3 regions of the Pseudomonas sp. LB3P14 genome follow, and region 3 is predicted to be linked to each of the others. Evidence: riboswitches for the same ligand, from Rfam matches in the RefSeq annotation. Region 3 holds a riboswitch; each other region holds the start of a gene.
The links. A riboswitch is a leader RNA that binds a small molecule or an ion and turns the genes downstream of it on or off. The one in region 3 is predicted to bind cobalamin.
Positions count from the first base shown of each region.

Region 1: it holds a riboswitch for cobalamin, as region 3 does, so the genes downstream of both, cobO (cob(I)yrinic acid a,c-diamide adenosyltransferase) here and cobW (cobalamin biosynthesis protein CobW) in region 3, are expected to answer to the same signal.
Region 2: it holds a riboswitch for cobalamin, as region 3 does, so the genes downstream of both, ACYZT5_RS06125 (ABC transporter substrate-binding protein) here and cobW (cobalamin biosynthesis protein CobW) in region 3, are expected to answer to the same signal.

Region 1 covers NZ_CM142714.1:7,270,902-7,276,406, forward strand. The annotation lists gene ACYZT5_RS33430 (O-methyltransferase) at 1-32, shown strand, start outside; gene ACYZT5_RS33435 (PQQ-dependent sugar dehydrogenase) at 37-1,350, opposite strand; gene ACYZT5_RS33440 (hypothetical protein) at 1,419-2,003, opposite strand; cobalamin riboswitch at 2,158-2,389, shown strand; gene cobO (cob(I)yrinic acid a,c-diamide adenosyltransferase) at 2,471-3,082, shown strand; gene ACYZT5_RS33450 (cobyrinate a,c-diamide synthase) at 3,093-4,493, shown strand; gene bluB (5,6-dimethylbenzimidazole synthase) at 4,490-5,140, shown strand; gene cbiB (adenosylcobinamide-phosphate synthase CbiB) at 5,137-5,505, shown strand, end outside.
Region 2 covers NZ_CM142714.1:1,317,471-1,322,975, forward strand. The annotation lists partial or broken gene ACYZT5_RS06110 (methyl-accepting chemotaxis protein) at 1-161, shown strand, start outside; partial or broken gene ACYZT5_RS06115 (ABC transporter ATP-binding protein) at 425-848, opposite strand; gene ACYZT5_RS06120 (FecCD family ABC transporter permease) at 965-1,981, opposite strand; gene ACYZT5_RS06125 (ABC transporter substrate-binding protein) at 1,978-2,991, opposite strand; cobalamin riboswitch at 3,132-3,327, opposite strand; gene ACYZT5_RS06130 (class I SAM-dependent methyltransferase) at 3,388-4,116, opposite strand; gene ACYZT5_RS06135 (TonB-dependent receptor family protein) at 4,572-5,505, shown strand, end outside.
Region 3 covers NZ_CM142714.1:620,124-625,628, reverse strand. The annotation lists gene cobN (cobaltochelatase subunit CobN) at 1-3,379, opposite strand, end outside; gene cobW (cobalamin biosynthesis protein CobW) at 3,383-4,444, opposite strand; cobalamin riboswitch at 4,547-4,759, opposite strand; cobalamin riboswitch at 4,953-5,181, shown strand; gene ACYZT5_RS02915 (CbtB domain-containing protein) at 5,302-5,505, shown strand.

The DNA.
Region 1 (5,505 bases), 870 kb from region 3:
GCGATGGATTGACGTTGTGCCGCAAGCGCTAAGCGCTCACTTGGCCGCCGATACGCGCCACACCTTGTTGCCCACGTCATCCGCGACCAACAAACCACCCTGCTGATCAATCACCACGCCTACCGGGCGGCCCATGGCTTTTTCCTCGTTATTGAGGAAGCCGGTGAGCACATCCATCGGCTGCCCGGTCGGCTTCCCTGCGCTGAACGGTACGAAAATCACTTTGTAGCCACTGTGCGGCTTACGATTCCACGAGCCATGCTGGCCGATGAAGGCGCCTTCCTTGAACTGCGCCGGCAGCGTGTTGCCTTCAGCAAACGTCAGGCCCAGCGATGCGGTATGCGGGCCCACCGCATAATCCGGAGCAATGGCCTTGGCCACCAGATCGGGGTTTTGCGGCTCGACGCGAATGTCGACGTGCTGACCGTAATAACTGTAAGGCCAGCCGTAGAACCCGCCGTCTTTCACTGAAGTGATGTAGTCCGGCACCAGGTCGCTGCCGATTTCATCGCGCTCGTTGACCGCCGTCCACAGTGCGCCGCTCCGAGGTTCCCAGGCTAGACCGTTTGGATTACGAATCCCCGAGGCGAAGATCCGATGGTTGCCGGTGGCGCGATCCACCTCCCAGATCGCCGCGCGACCTTCTTCCTTGTCCATGCCGTTTTCGGCCACGTTGCTGTTGGAGCCCACCGTGACGTACAGCTTGCTGCCGTCCTTGCTGGCGATGACGTTTTTGGTCCAGTGGTGATTCAGCGTACCGCCCGGCAGGTCGATCACCTTCATTGGCTGTGACTTGATCGCCGTCTCGCCGTTTTCATAGTGGAAGCGCAGCAAGCGGTCCGTGTCGGCGACGTACAGGTCATTGCCGACCAGGGTCATGCCGAAGGGCGAGTTGAGGTTTTCCAGAAACACCGTGCGGGTTTCGGCGATGCCGTCGTGGTCCTTGTCCCGCAGCAGCGTGATGCGATTCGGGCTCGGTACTTTGGCGCCGGCACGGCCCATGACTTTGCCCATGACCCAGCCACGGATGCCTTTGCCGTCATCGGGTTTGGGTGGTGCGTTGGTTTCGGCGACCAGCACGTCGCCGTTGGGCAACACATAGAGCCAGCGCGGGTGATCGAGCCCTTCAGCAAAGGCCGCCACCTGAGTCCCTGTCGCAGCTATGGGTTTCGCGCCGTTTGGCCAGCCGATCGCCGGGGCGATGTTCACCGTCGGGATCAGGGTTTTGTTTGGTTCTGGCAGCTTGGGCGACGGGCCGGTGCCGTCGGAGACTTGCAGCCTGGAGGTTTCACCGCAGGCGGCAAGCCCTCCGGCGAGCACGATGACGAGAGCGAGCTGAGGCTTGCGCATGCTGATCTTCCCTATGAATGCATTGACCTAATCAATAGAGAAGCGCAGGTGCGCGATGGTTCAACCGGTCAGCCGCGGGCTTCCTTGAACAGCACGGCGATGCCGGGGTGGTAGTTGCCGGCTTCGTTGCGCAACTTGCGATAGGCATAGGGGAAATACCAGGCCACCGCGCAGCTGTGTTCCTTTTGCAGGTCGTCGACCATGTCCTGGAGTTCTTCCGGAGTAGCACTTTGCTGAGCTTTTTGCGGCGCGACGAACAGGCAGCCGAGTTTCAGGTCGCTGGCGTAGCTGATGCGCTTGGCGTCGCTGGTGATGTCCTGCAATGCTTGGCTCAGGTTCAGGCTGTTGACGCGTGGCCAGCGCTGGGTCGCCTGAAGGTAAGCGCGTTCTTCGCTGGTCGCGATAAACAGGTCGGCGCGGCCATTGCGTTCGCCTTCTTCGGTCTGTTTACGGGTCGGTGTTTGTTGCAGCGTCACCATTTCCGCCATCCACGCAGCGGCGGACAGCAGGCTCAGGTTGGCTTTTTCATCGAACCAGTAAGGCGTGTCGTTATCGCCGCGTACGGCGTTGTAGCGGTCGATACAGTCAAACCAGCGGTCCAGCACCGGGCGCAGGAATTCCAGCTTCGGATTGCTGATGATCATGCCTTGCATGTGGCTCACCCTTGAATTTGTATTGTGAGATTATGGCTCTTTGATATCACTGCTGAGAGTGTGGCACAAGATTGGCGTCAGATAATTGATCAACGGCAGTTATTCGCTTGCAGGCCGCCCGTCTTCAATTGACGCTCCATCCCCAACCCTCTAACCTTCGCGGCTTGTTTCAGGTGCTCTGTGGCCTTGGTCGACAGAGTGAAACAGGGAAGCCGGTGAGTGAGTTCATTCAACTAATGAAGAACCACGATCCCGGCGCTGCCCCCGCAACGGTAAATGAGTGAAGACTGCGTCTTGAGCCACTGTGTCATATGACATGGGAAGGCGCGCGGTCAGGCGTATCGCCGCTCATGAGCCCGGAGACCGGCCTGATCCATCCAGCGGCATCACGGTGGGCGATGCCAGGCTTTTTGCCGTCTATTCTTGTGCCTGCCCGCCGTTATCCAGCCTCAACGGAGAGCTCCCCCATGACTGATACCCCCGATCGTGACGAACGTCATCTGGCACGCATGCTGCGCAAAAAAGCCGTGATCGACGAACGCATCGCCAACTCCCCGAATGAATGCGGCCTGCTGCTGGTGCTGACCGGCAACGGTAAAGGCAAAAGCAGCTCGGCCTTCGGCATGCTCGCCCGGTCCTTGGGCCACGGCATGCAGTGTGGCGTGGTGCAGTTCATCAAGGGGCGCAACAGCACCGGCGAAGAATTGTTCTTCCGGCGTTTCCCGGACCAGGTGCGTTTTCATGTGATGGGCGAGGGCTTCACCTGGGAAACCCAGGATCGCCAGCGTGACATCGCCGCCGCTGAAGCCGCATGGGCCGTGTCCCGCGAATTGCTGCGTGATCCGTCGATTGGCCTGGTGGTGCTCGACGAGTTGAACATTGCGCTCAAGCACGGTTATCTGGATCTCGATCAGGTACTCAGCGATTTGCAGGCGCGTCCGCCGATGCAGCATGTGGTGGTCACCGGTCGCGGCGCCAAGCCGGAGATGATCGAACTGGCCGACACGGTCACCGAAATGGGCGTGATCAAGCACGCGTTCCAGGCCGGGATCAAAGCGCAAAAAGGCGTCGAGCTGTGAATACTACTTTATGAAAATCAGCCGTCACTGCCCGGCGGTGCTGATTGCCGCGCCGGCCTCCGGCCAGGGCAAGACCACCGTCACCGCGGCGTTGGCCCGTTTGCATCGCAATCAGGGGCGCAAGGTTCGCGTGTTCAAGTGCGGCCCGGACTTTCTCGACCCGATGATTCTAGAGCGCGCCAGTGGTGCGCCGGTGTATCAACTGGACATGTGGATGGTCGGCGAGCAGGAAAGTCGTCGTCTGTTGTGGGAAGCTGCCGGCGAAGCCGATCTGATCCTCATTGAAGGTGTCATGGGGCTGTTCGACGGTACGCCGTCCAGCGCTGATCTGGCGCGGCATTTCGGTGTGCCGGTGCTGGGTGTGATCGACGGCACCGCCATGGCCCAGACCTTTGGCGCACTGGCGTTGGGGTTGGCGCGCTATCAGCCGGATTTGCCGTTTGCCGGTGTGCTGGCCAACCGCGTCGGTACCCTGCGTCACGCGCAATTACTTGAAGGCAGCCTCACTGAAGGTTTGCGCTGGTACGGCGCCTTGTCCCGGGAAACCGGGATCGAATTGCCGAGTCGCCATTTGGGTCTGGTTCAGGCCAGTGAGTTGAACGATCTCGATCTGCGCCTCGATGCGGCGGCCGATGCACTGGCCAGCAGTTGCGAGGTCGCGCTGCCACCGGCGGTGGAATTCGCAGCCCCTGATGTGATCGCTGCCGAACCGTTGCTGGCCGGCGTGCGAATTGCCGTGGCCCGTGACGAGGCGTTTGCCTTCACCTACGGCGCAAGCCTGGATCTGCTGCGCGCCATGGGCGCCGAATTGCGGTTTTTCTCGCCAATCCGTGATGCGCAATTGCCGGAGGCAGACAGCCTCTATCTGCCAGGCGGTTATCCCGAATTGCACCATGTCGCGCTGTCACAGAACACCACGATGCTGGCGGCGATTCGCGCTCACCATGCGGCGGGTAAACCGTTGTTGGCCGAATGTGGCGGCATGCTCTATTTGCTCGATTCGTTGACCGATGTCGAGGGCACTCGCGCTGAGTTGGTCGGCTTGCTGGCGGGGGATGCGGTGATGCAAAAGCGTCTGGCCGCGTTGGCGTTGCAGGCGGTCGAGTTGCCGGAAGGTTCGTTGCGCGGGCACACCTATCACCATTCGCTGACCAGTACCGAGCTTGAGCCAATCGCCCGTGGCCTGAGCCCTAACGGTGGGCGAGGGGCAGAGGCGGTTTACCGTGAAGGGCGGATGACGGCCTCGTATGTGCACTTCTATTTCCCGTCCAATCCATCGGCGATTGCCGCGCTGTTTGCGCCTGATCTTGAGGCCGCCTTCGCGAGCAGGCTCGCTCCCACAGTAGAAAGTGGGTTGGCTGAAGAAACGCGGTCCACTGTGGGAGCGAGCCTGCTCGCGAATAGGCCATGACCGATAACGCATTCTCCAAAGCCGAACGCGAAGCGGTGTATCGGGCAATTGCCGAACGCCGTGACATGCGTCATTTCAGCGGCGGCACCGTCGAGCCCGAGTTGCTGCGACGCCTGCTCGAAGCTGCGCATCAGGCACCGAGTGTCGGCCTGATGCAGCCCTGGCGGTTCATCCGCATCAGCGATCGAGCCCTGCGCGGCAAGATCCAGTTACTGGTGGAAGAAGAACGCATCCGCACCGCCGAAGCCCTCGGCGAGCGCACCGACGAATTCATGAAGCTGAAAGTCGAAGGCATCAACGACTGCGCCGAGGTGCTGGTCGCCGCGCTGATGGACGATCGCGAGCGCCATATTTTCGGCCGTCGCACCTTGCCGGAAATGGACATGGCCTCGTTGTCCTGCGCGATCCAGAACCTCTGGCTGGCCTCCCGCGCCGAAGGACTGGGCATGGGCTGGGTGTCGCTGTTCGAGCCGCAAGCCCTGGCGGACCTGCTGGGTTTGCCGGCCGGTGCCAAGCCCTTGGCCGTTCTTTGCCTGGGGCCGGTCAAGGCATTCTATCCGGCACCGATGCTGGTACTCGAAGGCTGGGCGCAGGCGCGTCCGCTGAGTGAGCTGCTGTACGAAAATTATTGGGGAGTGAGTCAATGAGTGTGGCGTTGTTGAGTGTCGCCGCGGTTGCGCTGGATGCGCTGCTGGGTGAACCCAAACGCTGGCATCCGCTGGTGGCGTTCGGCCGTTTTGCCGACCGCATCGAACAACGTTTCAACGCTGCTGGTCGCGGCTGGCGCAGTCATGGCGTCACTGCCTGGGTGATCGCAGTGTTGCCGCTGACCCTGCTGGCCACAGCGTTTTCCTGGGCGCCCTATGTCGGCTGGATCGTCGAAATTCTCGCGCTCTATTGCGCCCTCGGCCTGCGCAGCCTCGGTGAACACGTCGAGCCGGTGGCCAAGGCGCTGCGCAGCGATGATCTGGACGAGGCGCGCAAGCGTGTCGGTTACCTGGTGAGCCGCCAG
Region 2 (5,505 bases), 700 kb from region 3:
AACAGGCCCAAGTCGCCCGTGAGGTGGACCGTAATCTGCTGAACATCCAGGACCTCTCGACCCAGACCGCTGCGGGTGCCAACCAGACCAGCGCTTCCAGCCAGGAACTGTCGCGGCTTGCCGTCTCCTTCAATGCCCTGGTAGCGCAGTTCAAGCTATAAGGTCCTGAGGACGGCTTAAACAGAGCGAAATCGCAGGATCTGCGCGCCGTCGAACGGGTCGATCAGGTAATGCGCCTGCACGCCAAACGTGTCCCGCAGGCGCTGCGGTGTCAGCACCTCAAGTGGCTTGCCGAGGGCCACCAATCGCCCCCGTTCCAGTACCGCCAAACGATCACAGGTCAGCGCCTGATTCAGGTCATGCAGGGCTATCAATGTCGTCACCGGCAGCGCCTGTACAACATTTAGAATGGCGAGTTGATGCTGGATATCCAAGTGATTGGTCGGTTCGTCCAGCAACAGAATCTGCGGGCGCTGGGCCAGGGCGCGAGCGATGTGGACTCGCTGACGTTCACCGCCGGATAGGCTTTGCCAGGTACGGTTTTTCAGGTGCGCCGCATCGACGTCGCGCAGCGCCTGCAGGACGATGGCATCGTCCTCACTCGACCACGGGCTCAAGGCCGACAGCCACGGCGTTCGGCCCAGGGCTACGGCGTCAAACACACTGATGGCATCCAAGGTGTCGGCCTGTTGCTCAACCACCGCCAGGGTTTGCGCGATGGTTCGCCGTGACAGTGTCTTGAGGCGCTGGCCGTTGAGGTGGATGTCTCCCCGGCTGGGGACGCGCACGCCGGCCAGCAGTTTGAGCAGCGTGGATTTTCCCGAACCGTTGGGCCCGACAAGGCCAAGGGTTTCACCGCGACGGATGTCCAGGCGGATACCGTGCAGCAACTCAGCGTCGCGGACATGGAACCCGAGGCCGGAACAATGTAGTACGGAGTCGCCGATAACAGGCGAGGCAGCATTCATCGGGCATTCCTCCGACCGATCAGGATCAACGCGAACACCGGCGCTCCAACCAGTGCAGTGATGACGCCGACCGGGATCACCTGGCCTTTGATCAGCGTCCGGGAGAGGACATCGGCGGCGATCAGAAACACTGCACCACCCAGCGCACTCGCCGGCAGCAGACGCGCATGCCGGGTGCCCAGCAGCAGTCGCACGGCATGGGGGATGACCAGTCCGACGAAACCGATGGAGCCGACAATCGACACCATCACTGCCGTCACCAGTGCGGCGCAGCTAATCAGCAGAAATTGCACTCGGCGTACCGGAATGCCGAGCGAGGCGGCTGAGTCGGCGCCAAAGGTGAAGGCATCCAGCGCCCGACGGTGCCACAGGCACACCGCGAGACCGGTCAATGCCACGGGCACCGACAGCCACACCGACGGCCAGCGCACACCGCTGAGATTGCCGAGCAACCAGAACATGATGCCGCGGGCCTGTTCGGAACTGGCCGACTTGGTGATCAGAAACGCCGTGAGCGCATTGAACAACTGCGACCCGGCAATCCCCGCCAGGATGATCTGCCCGGTACCGCCAGATGAACCGCTGGCGCGGGCCAGCAAAACAACCACGGCGAAGGCAGCAACGGCGCCGGCAAACGCCCCGACCGACAGCGAAACCAGGCCCGCCCCGAGGCCCAGCAATGCCACCATTACAGCGCCCGTCGAGGCGCCGGCGGAAATGCCGAGCAGATAAGGATCGGCCAGCGGGTTGCGCAACAGCGATTGCAGGATCACCCCGCAGGTGGCCAGGCCCGCACCGCAGGCCGCTGCCACCAGCGCGCGGGTCAGGCGGTAATTCCAGACGATGCCTTCGTCTATGGGGTCGAGGACATAACCAGCCGTCCACAGTTTGTTGGCCAGCACCTGGAACACCACGCTCGGTTCGATGCTCGTTTCACCGATGGCCACACCGGCAATCACGGCCAACAGCAGTGTCAGCAATGCCAGCAGCGTACGAATCAGCGTCCCGGTCATTTCGGCAGGTCGTAGCCGTTGATGGCTGATGCCAGGGTTTCAAGACCGTCGAACATTCTCACGCTGGCCTGCATGGCCATGGCGTCGAGGATGATGATGCGGTTGTTTTTCACGGCGTCCATGTTGCGGGTCACCGGGTCGCTGCGCAGGAATTCCAGTTTCTTTTGATAGTCGTCAGCCGGGAAGCGACGGCGATCCATGCGTGCGATGACCAGGAAGGTCGGGTTGGCCTTGGCGATGGTTTCCCAGCCGACGGTTGGCCATTCTTCATCGGACTCCACCACGTTGCGCACACCCAATGTGTTCAACATGAAGTCGGGGATGCCCTTGTGCCCGGCGACATAGGGGTCGATATCCAGACTGGCGCTGGAGAACCAGAGCAGCGCACTGGTGTGCTTCAGGTCCTTGTTCTGTACGGTGGCAATGGACTTGGCCAGGCTGGCCTTGAGTTGGGCGTTCAGCTGCTGGCCACGTTCCTGCACATCGAAGATTTCAGCCAATTGGCTGATGCTTTTGTAGAGGCTGTTGATGCGAAACGCCTCTAGCCGTGTGCCGTCGGCACCGACCAGGTTGTCCTTGGCTTCGCAGTCGGAGGGCATCAGGTAGGTCGGGATCTTCAGTTCATGAAACTGGTCGCGAGTACCGACCACGCCTTGCGGGCCGATCATCCACTCCAGTTCCACTGCCACCAGCTGTGGACGCTTGCCGATCACCGCCTCGAAACTCGGCTCGTTATCGGCCAGGCGTTCGATCATGTCGTTCTCGGTTTTGTACTTGGTCAGCACATCGTTGAACCACAGCGAAGTGCCGACCAGCTTGTTGCCAAGGCCCATGGCGTAAAGCATTTCAGTGCCCGCCTGGCCGATGGTCACGGCACGGCTGGGTGCCTGCTGAAAGGTCAGCGTGCTGCCACAGTTCTCGACAGTCAGGGGATAGTGGGTCGGGGCCGCATGGGCGAGGGTGGACAGACCCAGGGCGGTGACGAGGGTGGCAAGGCGGGACAGCAGCATGACGCAATCTCCATGTGACCGTACAAGAGCAGGGGTACGGACTGGAAACACATCATCGAACGCTGCCAATAAAGCAGTGAAGTGCCGGTCACTCAGGTGACGCCCGGCGCAAGGATGTCCTTCCCGGACACCCCGCCGGTTAGTGATTTGCTTGGCCGGCAGGTCTCCTGACTGATGCGTCGTCGCCAGGCTCCAGCCTTCCCGGGAGTGATCCCAGTGGCAGTTCAGGAGCAGGCTCAGCACCTACAGTTGCGGGGGCAGTTCCGTTTGATGCCGTGTCAGGCATCTCGGATTCCCTATTAATCCCATTTGGAAACCGGCGGCCGGCATGGTAGTCGATCATGCCGAATATCACCACTGAGCGCTTTTGGCCGTGGATTCAACCAGTTCAGACGCTCAACGGCTGGCCGCCACGATCAGCATCATGGGTCGCTCGATTTCATCAGAAAGTGCAGGGCGATCAGCAAGATCGTCTTCGGTCGGCCCCCATTCGTTCACGTGATCGAGGGTGAATCCGGTCTGGATCAGCAGATTCAGTAGCGTGCCCAGCGTTCGATGCTGTTTGACGACGCCATCGCTGAGCCAGTTCGTCAACCGGGGACCTTCCACCTGATAACTGTCTACCGGCCATGACTTGCGCCCTTGCGCGTCTATGATCCAGTCCGGTCGGCGTGACGCCATATAGATGGGATGCTCAATGGAAAACACCAGCCTTGCACCGGGTACCAGTGCGTCATGTACGTTGCGCAATAGCCCTGCCAAGTCACTGATGTAATGAAACGCGAGTGAGCTGTAGGCCAGGGTGAAACCGGATTTGGCAAGTTCGAGCCCCTCCAGGTCGGCCCGCTTATAAATCACCCGTGAGTCGTGTGTGGTGGCGACAGCGCGCTCCAGCATCTTTTCCGAGACATCCAGCCCCAGCACGCGATCGGCGCCCTGGTCGGCGGCCCATCGACAAAACCAGCCATAACCGCAACCCAGGTCCACGACCTTCTGGCCGGACATTTGCGGCAGTAACGATCTCAACGCCGGCCACTCCGGGGCACCGGCCAGTCCTTGGAGCGAGCGGGGCAGTTGGCTGTATCCGTCGAAGAACTCAGGGCTGTCGTAGATATTCTGGGTCACTGATGATCTCGCTGGGTATGTGCATGTCGGCTTCAAGTAAAAAAGTCTACGAGCAGGCGACAGGTTAGAGCAAGCGTGTGAATCGCTTGACCTTCATGGAAAGCGTTATAAGCCCGTGCGCAACTATTCATAACCAGATGTTCATTTTTACGGCCCATTGATTATAAGTAAGTGTTCACTGTTGCCTGGAAGACATCACCTGAACACAGTGCCGTCAGAATCACACTTAATTCTGTCGACTAAAAATAATAAGTCATTGAAATAAAACGAATATTAAGTTTGGCATAGCGTGTGCAATGACGCCCTTGAGGAATATAAAAATCAATAAGCCTCGCCCGTATTCATAGTAAGGGAGTCGAGCTTTGGAAGTATCTTTGCGTGTAAAGGGGCAAACTTACGCAAGCGTAAGACCCAAAAATCATCGGGGTGTATTTAGTGCATTAAGCATGAGCCTTATGTTGCTGGGGACGCATCAGGGCGTGTGGGCCGCGTCAACGGGCGAAAGTGAGGAAAATACAGCGCCTGCTGATTCAAAACGTCTGGCTACTGTGGTCGTGCAGGGTCAGCAGCTGAGCGAAAAAGAACAGGCCAGGCAGGTGCTCAACGAAGTCCCTGGCGGTACCGCGCAGGTGGATTCCGCGACCGTGGAAAAACGCCGCGTCGCGACCAACCAGGATGTGTTGGCTTACCAGCCGGGTGTTTACGCTCAGTCAGTCGGCGGCGCTGACGGGATCAAACTGTCCATCCGCGGCTCGGGCATCAACAAGGGCGTCAATTACTTCCGTTCCGGTGTGTATTTAATGTTCGACGGGCTGCCGGTCAGTGGCCCTGGCGGTACGCCCTATGAGTTGTTCGAGCCGCTGGGACTGTCGCGCACCGATATTCTGCGGGGCGCCAACGGCTTCGATTACGGCTCGCTGACGCTGGGCGGCGCGGTCAACTATGTCACCAAAACAGGTTATGACGCGGCGCCCCTGGAAGTGCGTTATGAGGCGGGCAGCTATGGCTATCAGAAGCGTCAGATTGCGTCAGGCCAGGTGCTCGGTGATTTCGATTACTACTTCAGCCTGACGGACTCGGAACAGGACGGTTATCAGGACCATACGAACGGATCGAGCAAGGGCTTCGCCGGTAACTTCGGCTACAAATTTAATCCCAATATCGAAACGCGCTTTTACCTGCGTTATCGCGAAACCGATAACGACACGGGTGGCTTACTGACGCGCGATGAAATTGCGCATCACCCACGTCGAGCCAATGCCACCAACCTTGCACAGGACGCTTCGCGCAAGCAGCCGGGTTCGACCTGGGTCGCCAACAAGACCACGATCCATCTGGACGACAATTCCCGGCTGGAACTGGGTGCGGTGTATCACGACTACCCAATCG
Region 3 (5,505 bases):
GGTAACTGGCCGCTGCTTCACCACTGAGGCTTTCCACGGCCGCGAGCATGCCGCCCTGGAACTGGTAATAGTCGTTGGAGTCGAGCAAGTCGTGCTCACGGTTGTCCTGGTTTTGCAGCACGGCTTGCACTTGGCTCAGGCGCTGAGCGAACTGCTCTCGCGCCGCGGTGCCTTCGTCAGAACCGCCGTAAGCGTAGCCGCCCCAGTTCAGATAAACCTCGGCCAAGTCATCGCGGCTTTGCCACAGACGACCCTCGATGGCGCCCTGCACGCCCGCGCCGTAAGCACCCGGTTTGGCGCCAAAGATGCGCCAACCGGCCTGACGCCTGGCCGCGTCTTCATCCAACCCCGATTGCATCAACGCTTCGTGCTCGGCACGCACCTTGGCGGCCAGGGGGTTGAGGTCGTCCGACTCGTCGAGGGCGGCGACCGCTTGCACGGCGGCGTCGAACAGGCGGATCAAGTTGGCAAAGGCATCGCGAAAGAATCCGGACACGCGCAAGGTCACGTCCACACGCGGCCGGTCCAGCAGACTCAGCGGCAGAATTTCGAAGTCGTCGACCCGCTGACTGCCCGTGGCCCAGACCGGGCGCACGCCCATTAGCGCCATGGCCTGAGCGATGTCATCGCCGCCGGTGCGCATGGTCGCGGTGCCCCACACCGACAGGCCGAGTTGGCGCAGATGATCGCCGTGGTCTTGCAGGTGTCGTTCAAGAATCAGGTTGGCCGACTGGAAACCGATGCGCCACGCGGTGGTGGTCGGCAGGTTACGCACGTCCACCGAATAGAAGTTGCGCCCGGTCGGCAGCACGTCGAGTCGACCGCGACTCGGCGCACCGCTGGGGCCGGCCGGCACGAAGCGACCACTTAGCGCGTCGAGCAGACCGCGCATTTCCGCCGGACCGCAGGCGTCCAGCCGTGGAGCGACGACTTCACGCAGGCTGTCGATGATGGCTTTCACCTCTGACCAGCCTGATTCGTTCAGCAGCTCAACTTCAGTGCTCAATGCCTGCTCGATCAGCTGTGTGGCGAACAGCTCCAGACGTTCGCGGGTATCACCTGCTGTGCGCCAGACTTCGTCGGTGAGGGTTTGCAGTTCAATCGGACGCGGCCCGGTCCAAGGTTCGGCGAGCGCACAATCCAGCGGATCGAAGCCCAACGCGAACGCCTTGGCCAGCGCCCGCAGCAGACTCGACTGGGCGCCACGCCCATCTCCCCGCGGGATACGCAACAACGCCAGCAAGGTGTCGATGCGCAAACGCCCGGTCGGCGACTCGCCGAACACATGCAAACCATCGCGGATCTGCGACTCTTTCAAGTCGCACAAATACGTGTCCAGACGCGGCAACCAGATCGCCGCATCGGCATCACTGTCGAGTTTTTCGTCCAGTTGCAGTTCGCGATCGATGTGCGTCTCGCGCACCAGTTGCAGGATGTCGCGCTGCAATTCCCGGGCACGGCGCGGATCGAGCAATTGCGCTTCGTAATACTCGTCGGCGAGTAATTCGAGGTTGCGTAACGGGCCGTAAGTTTCGGCGCGGGTCAGCGGCGGCATCAGGTGATCGATGATCACCGCCTGCGTACGACGCTTGGCCTGGGCGCCCTCGCCCGGATCGTTGACGATGAACGGATAGATGTTCGGCAACGGCCCGAGCAGCGCATCCGGCCAGCAATTTTCCGACAGCCCGACGCCCTTGCCCGGCAGCCATTCGAGGTTGCCGTGCTTGCCGACGTGGATCACGCCGTGGGCGCCGTAGGTGTTACGCAACCAGAAGTAGAAGGCCAGATAACCGTGAGGCGGCACCAGGTCCGGGTCGTGATACACCGCGCTCGGATCAACCTGATAACCCCGCGCCGGTTGAATGCCGACGAAGGTCAGGCCAAAACGCAGCCCGGCGATCATCATTCGCCCGCCACGGAACATCGGATCGCTTTGCGGCGTGCCCCAGCGTTCCAGTACGGCCTGGCGGTTGGATTCGGGCAAGGCGTTGAACATCAGCAGGTAGTCGTCCATCGACAGGCTTTGCTGACATGGACGCTGGTCAAGGGTGTCGAGGTCGTTGCTGACACCACCGAGCAATTGCTGGATCAACGCGGTGCCAGTGTCCGGCAACTCCGCCGGTAGTGGATAACCTTCGGTATGCAGCGCACGGAGGATATTCAGCGCGGCGGCCGGGGTGTCGAGGCCCACGCCGTTGCCGATGCGCCCATCACGAGTCGGGTAGTTGGCGAGGATCAGGGCGATGCGTTTCTCGCCATTGGGCACGCGCGCCAGATCGATCCAGCGCCGCGCCAGTTCGGCGACAAAATCCATGCGTTCAGGTTGCGGTCGGTAGCAGACCACGTCCGACTGGCTGCGCTCACTGCGCCAAGCCAGGTCCTTGAAGCTGATCGGCCGGCTGATGATTCGGCCATCCAGTTCCGGCAGCGCGATGTGCATCGCCAAATCGCGTGGACCGAGCCCCTGTTCACTGGCGCGCCAACCGGGCTCGTTGTCCTGGGCGCAAATCGCCTGAATGACCGGGATGTTGCGACGAAACGGTCGCAGGTGCGGCGCTTCGGGGCTGGATTGAGCGAAGCCGGTGGTGTTGAGAATCACGCCGGCTTCGACTTCATCCAACCAGTCCTCGACCGCCGTCAGGCAGCCGGGCTCTTTCAAACTGGCCAGCGCAATCGGCAACGGGTTCAACCCCGCGGCCTGTAAACGCTGGCAGAAAACATCTATGAAACCGGTGTTCGCCGCCTGCAAATGCGAACGGTAAAACAGCACCGCCGCGACCGGTTGATCAGCCTGCCAGTCGGCTTGCCAATCGTGAAGGTCTGCGGGGCTTTTTTGCGGATGGTAGATCGCCGTGCGTGGCAGGGTTTGCGGCTCGGCCCAGGCGTAGTCGCGATCCAGCCAACGATTGGCGAGGCAGCGGAAAAAATCCAGGGCATTGCTCATGCCGCCCTGACGCAAAAACTGCCAAAGCCGATCGCGGTCGCAGGCAGCCACCGTGCTCAGGTCGCTGAGTTCCGGGTCCGGGCGGTCATCGCCGGGCACCAGAATCAGCTGCACGCCGCGCTGGGACAACTCCACCAAACGCTCCACGCCATAACGCCAATAGGCGATGCCGCCGTGCAGCGAGATCAGAATCACCTTGGCGTGGCGCAGCACTTGGTCGACATACAGGTCAACCGACGCGTGATTCTGCACCTGCATCGGGTTGGCCAGGCGCACGCTCGGGTAATCGTCGGGCAACTGCTGTGCGGCTTCGGCGAGCAGCGCGAGGCTGGAGTCGCCGCTGCACAGGATCACCAGCTCGGCAGGGGTTTGTCCAAGGTCGGCAATGTTGTCATCCGACACGAAACCGCCGGGCTGGGTCCTGAGCAGGTGCATGGCTTAAACGCTGAGCGCAGCGCGCAATTGCGTTTCGATTAGAATTGCGTCCAGTTCCTGGCCGATCAATACCAGGCGCGTGGTGCGCGCTTCGTCGGCGCCCCACTGACGGTCGAAATGCTTGTCGAAACGAGTGCCCACGCCCTGGATCAACAGGCGCATCGGTTTGTTCGGAATCGCCGCAAAGCCTTTGACGCGCAAGATGCCGTGTTGAACCACCAGTTGCGTCAGCGCGTCCAACAGCAGGCTTTCGTCGGCTTGCGGCAGTTCGATGGAGATCGAATCGAAAGCATCGTGATCGTGATCGTCTTCACCTTCATGGTGGTGATCGTGATGGCTGTGACGGCCGTCGATGTGTTCTTCGGAACCGGCACCGAGGCCGATCAGCACGTCCAGTGGCAGGCGACCGCTGCTGGCTTCGATGACTTTCACCGCGGGCGGCAATTCTTCGGCGACTTCCAGGCGCACACGGGCCAGGTCTTCGGGGCTGATCAGGTCGGCCTTGTTGAGGATCACCAGGTCGGCGCTGGCCAGTTGGTCGGCGAACAGCTCGTGCAGCGGCGATTCGTGGTCCAGGTTCGGGTCGAGTTTGCGCTGGGCATCGACCTGGTCCGGGAAAGCAGCGAAGGTGCCGGCGGCGACCGCTGGGCTGTCGACCACGGTGATGACCGCGTCAACAGTGCAGGCGCTGCGGATTTCCGGCCACTGGAAAGCTTGCACCAGCGGTTTTGGCAGGGCCAGACCAGAGGTTTCGATGAGGATGTGGTCGAGGTCGCCGCGACGGGCGACCAATTCGCGCATCACCGGGAAGAACTCTTCTTGAACGGTGCAGCACAGGCAGCCGTTGGCCAATTCATAAACGCGACCGTTGGCTTCTTCTTCCGTGCAGCCGATGGAGCACTGCTTGAGGATTTCGCCGTCGATGCCCAGCTCGCCGAACTCGTTGACGATCACCGCGATGCGGCGGCCCTGAGCGTTGTCGAGCATGTGCCGCAGCAACGTGGTTTTGCCCGAGCCGAGGAAGCCGGTAACGATGGTGACGGGGAGTTTGGCCAGTGTTTTCATCGGATGCCCTTTGGCAAGGTGGCGGGCATACGGGACGACGACCGGCAACGCGGACGCGCGTGCCTGAAGAGTTCGCCACCGGATCACCCCGCCCGGTTGAAAGTGAGAATCTGTGTCGAGGCAGGTCTCCTGGCTGACGGCTTGCCAGTCGTTCGACTGACGTTGGCTGCGCCTTCCCGCGGGCCCGATGGACAGGGCTTGCAGTGGCGTGGCAGCTAACAGAACCGTTCACAGTTGCGGGGGCAGCCGCGGCATCGACCGCGTTCCCTTCTTAGCTTCGGCAGACGCCGAAGAACCTCGAAAGCGCAAGGCTACGCATGGTGTGGGGGCGGGTCAATGTCTTGTGGCGCCCTCACCGGCCCCTTCGCGGGCAAGTCGGGTCGCCGCATCGCTCGCTCCTACAAAGAACGCCGCCGTCCTGTAGGAGCGAGGCTTGCCCGCGAAGAATTCACCTCGGTGTCGAGTTGAGAACCCTTGCCAATTGACGCCCAACCCCCGCCCATGCTCTCCTACACGCCTTGTTACGGGTGCCCTTCACAGGGTGAAACGGGAAACCGGTGAATCATGTGCTTTACTCTAAGGCCATGTCAGTCCGGTGCTGCCCCCGCAACGGTAAGCGAGCGAAGCGTCAGATCCACTGTGCCAGCAGTTCGGCATGGGAAGGTGATGCTTGCAGGTCAAGGCGAAAGCCAGCGCCCCTCGTGAGCCCGGAGACCGGCCCGCAACACAAAGTGACCATTACGATCACTGAATAACAAACCCGCGGTGGGCGGGCGCTGTTTGAACCTCTGCGCGCCCGACTCGCAGGGGTCTTCCATGCGCTCCATTCACCCGCTGACAGACCAGAGGGAAGCGCCATGTCGATCATCAGCAGTACCGGCAGCAACACCGATAAGAGCACCGCCAGCACCACCACGACCCTGACTCAACGCCTGACCGCCGCCGTGTGTGCGTCGATCCTTGGCGCTAGCCTTGTTTATTTCGCTGGTTTCTCGCACATCGAAGCGGTGCACAATGCCGCGCACGATACCCGCCACAGCTCTGCATTCCCGTGCCATTGA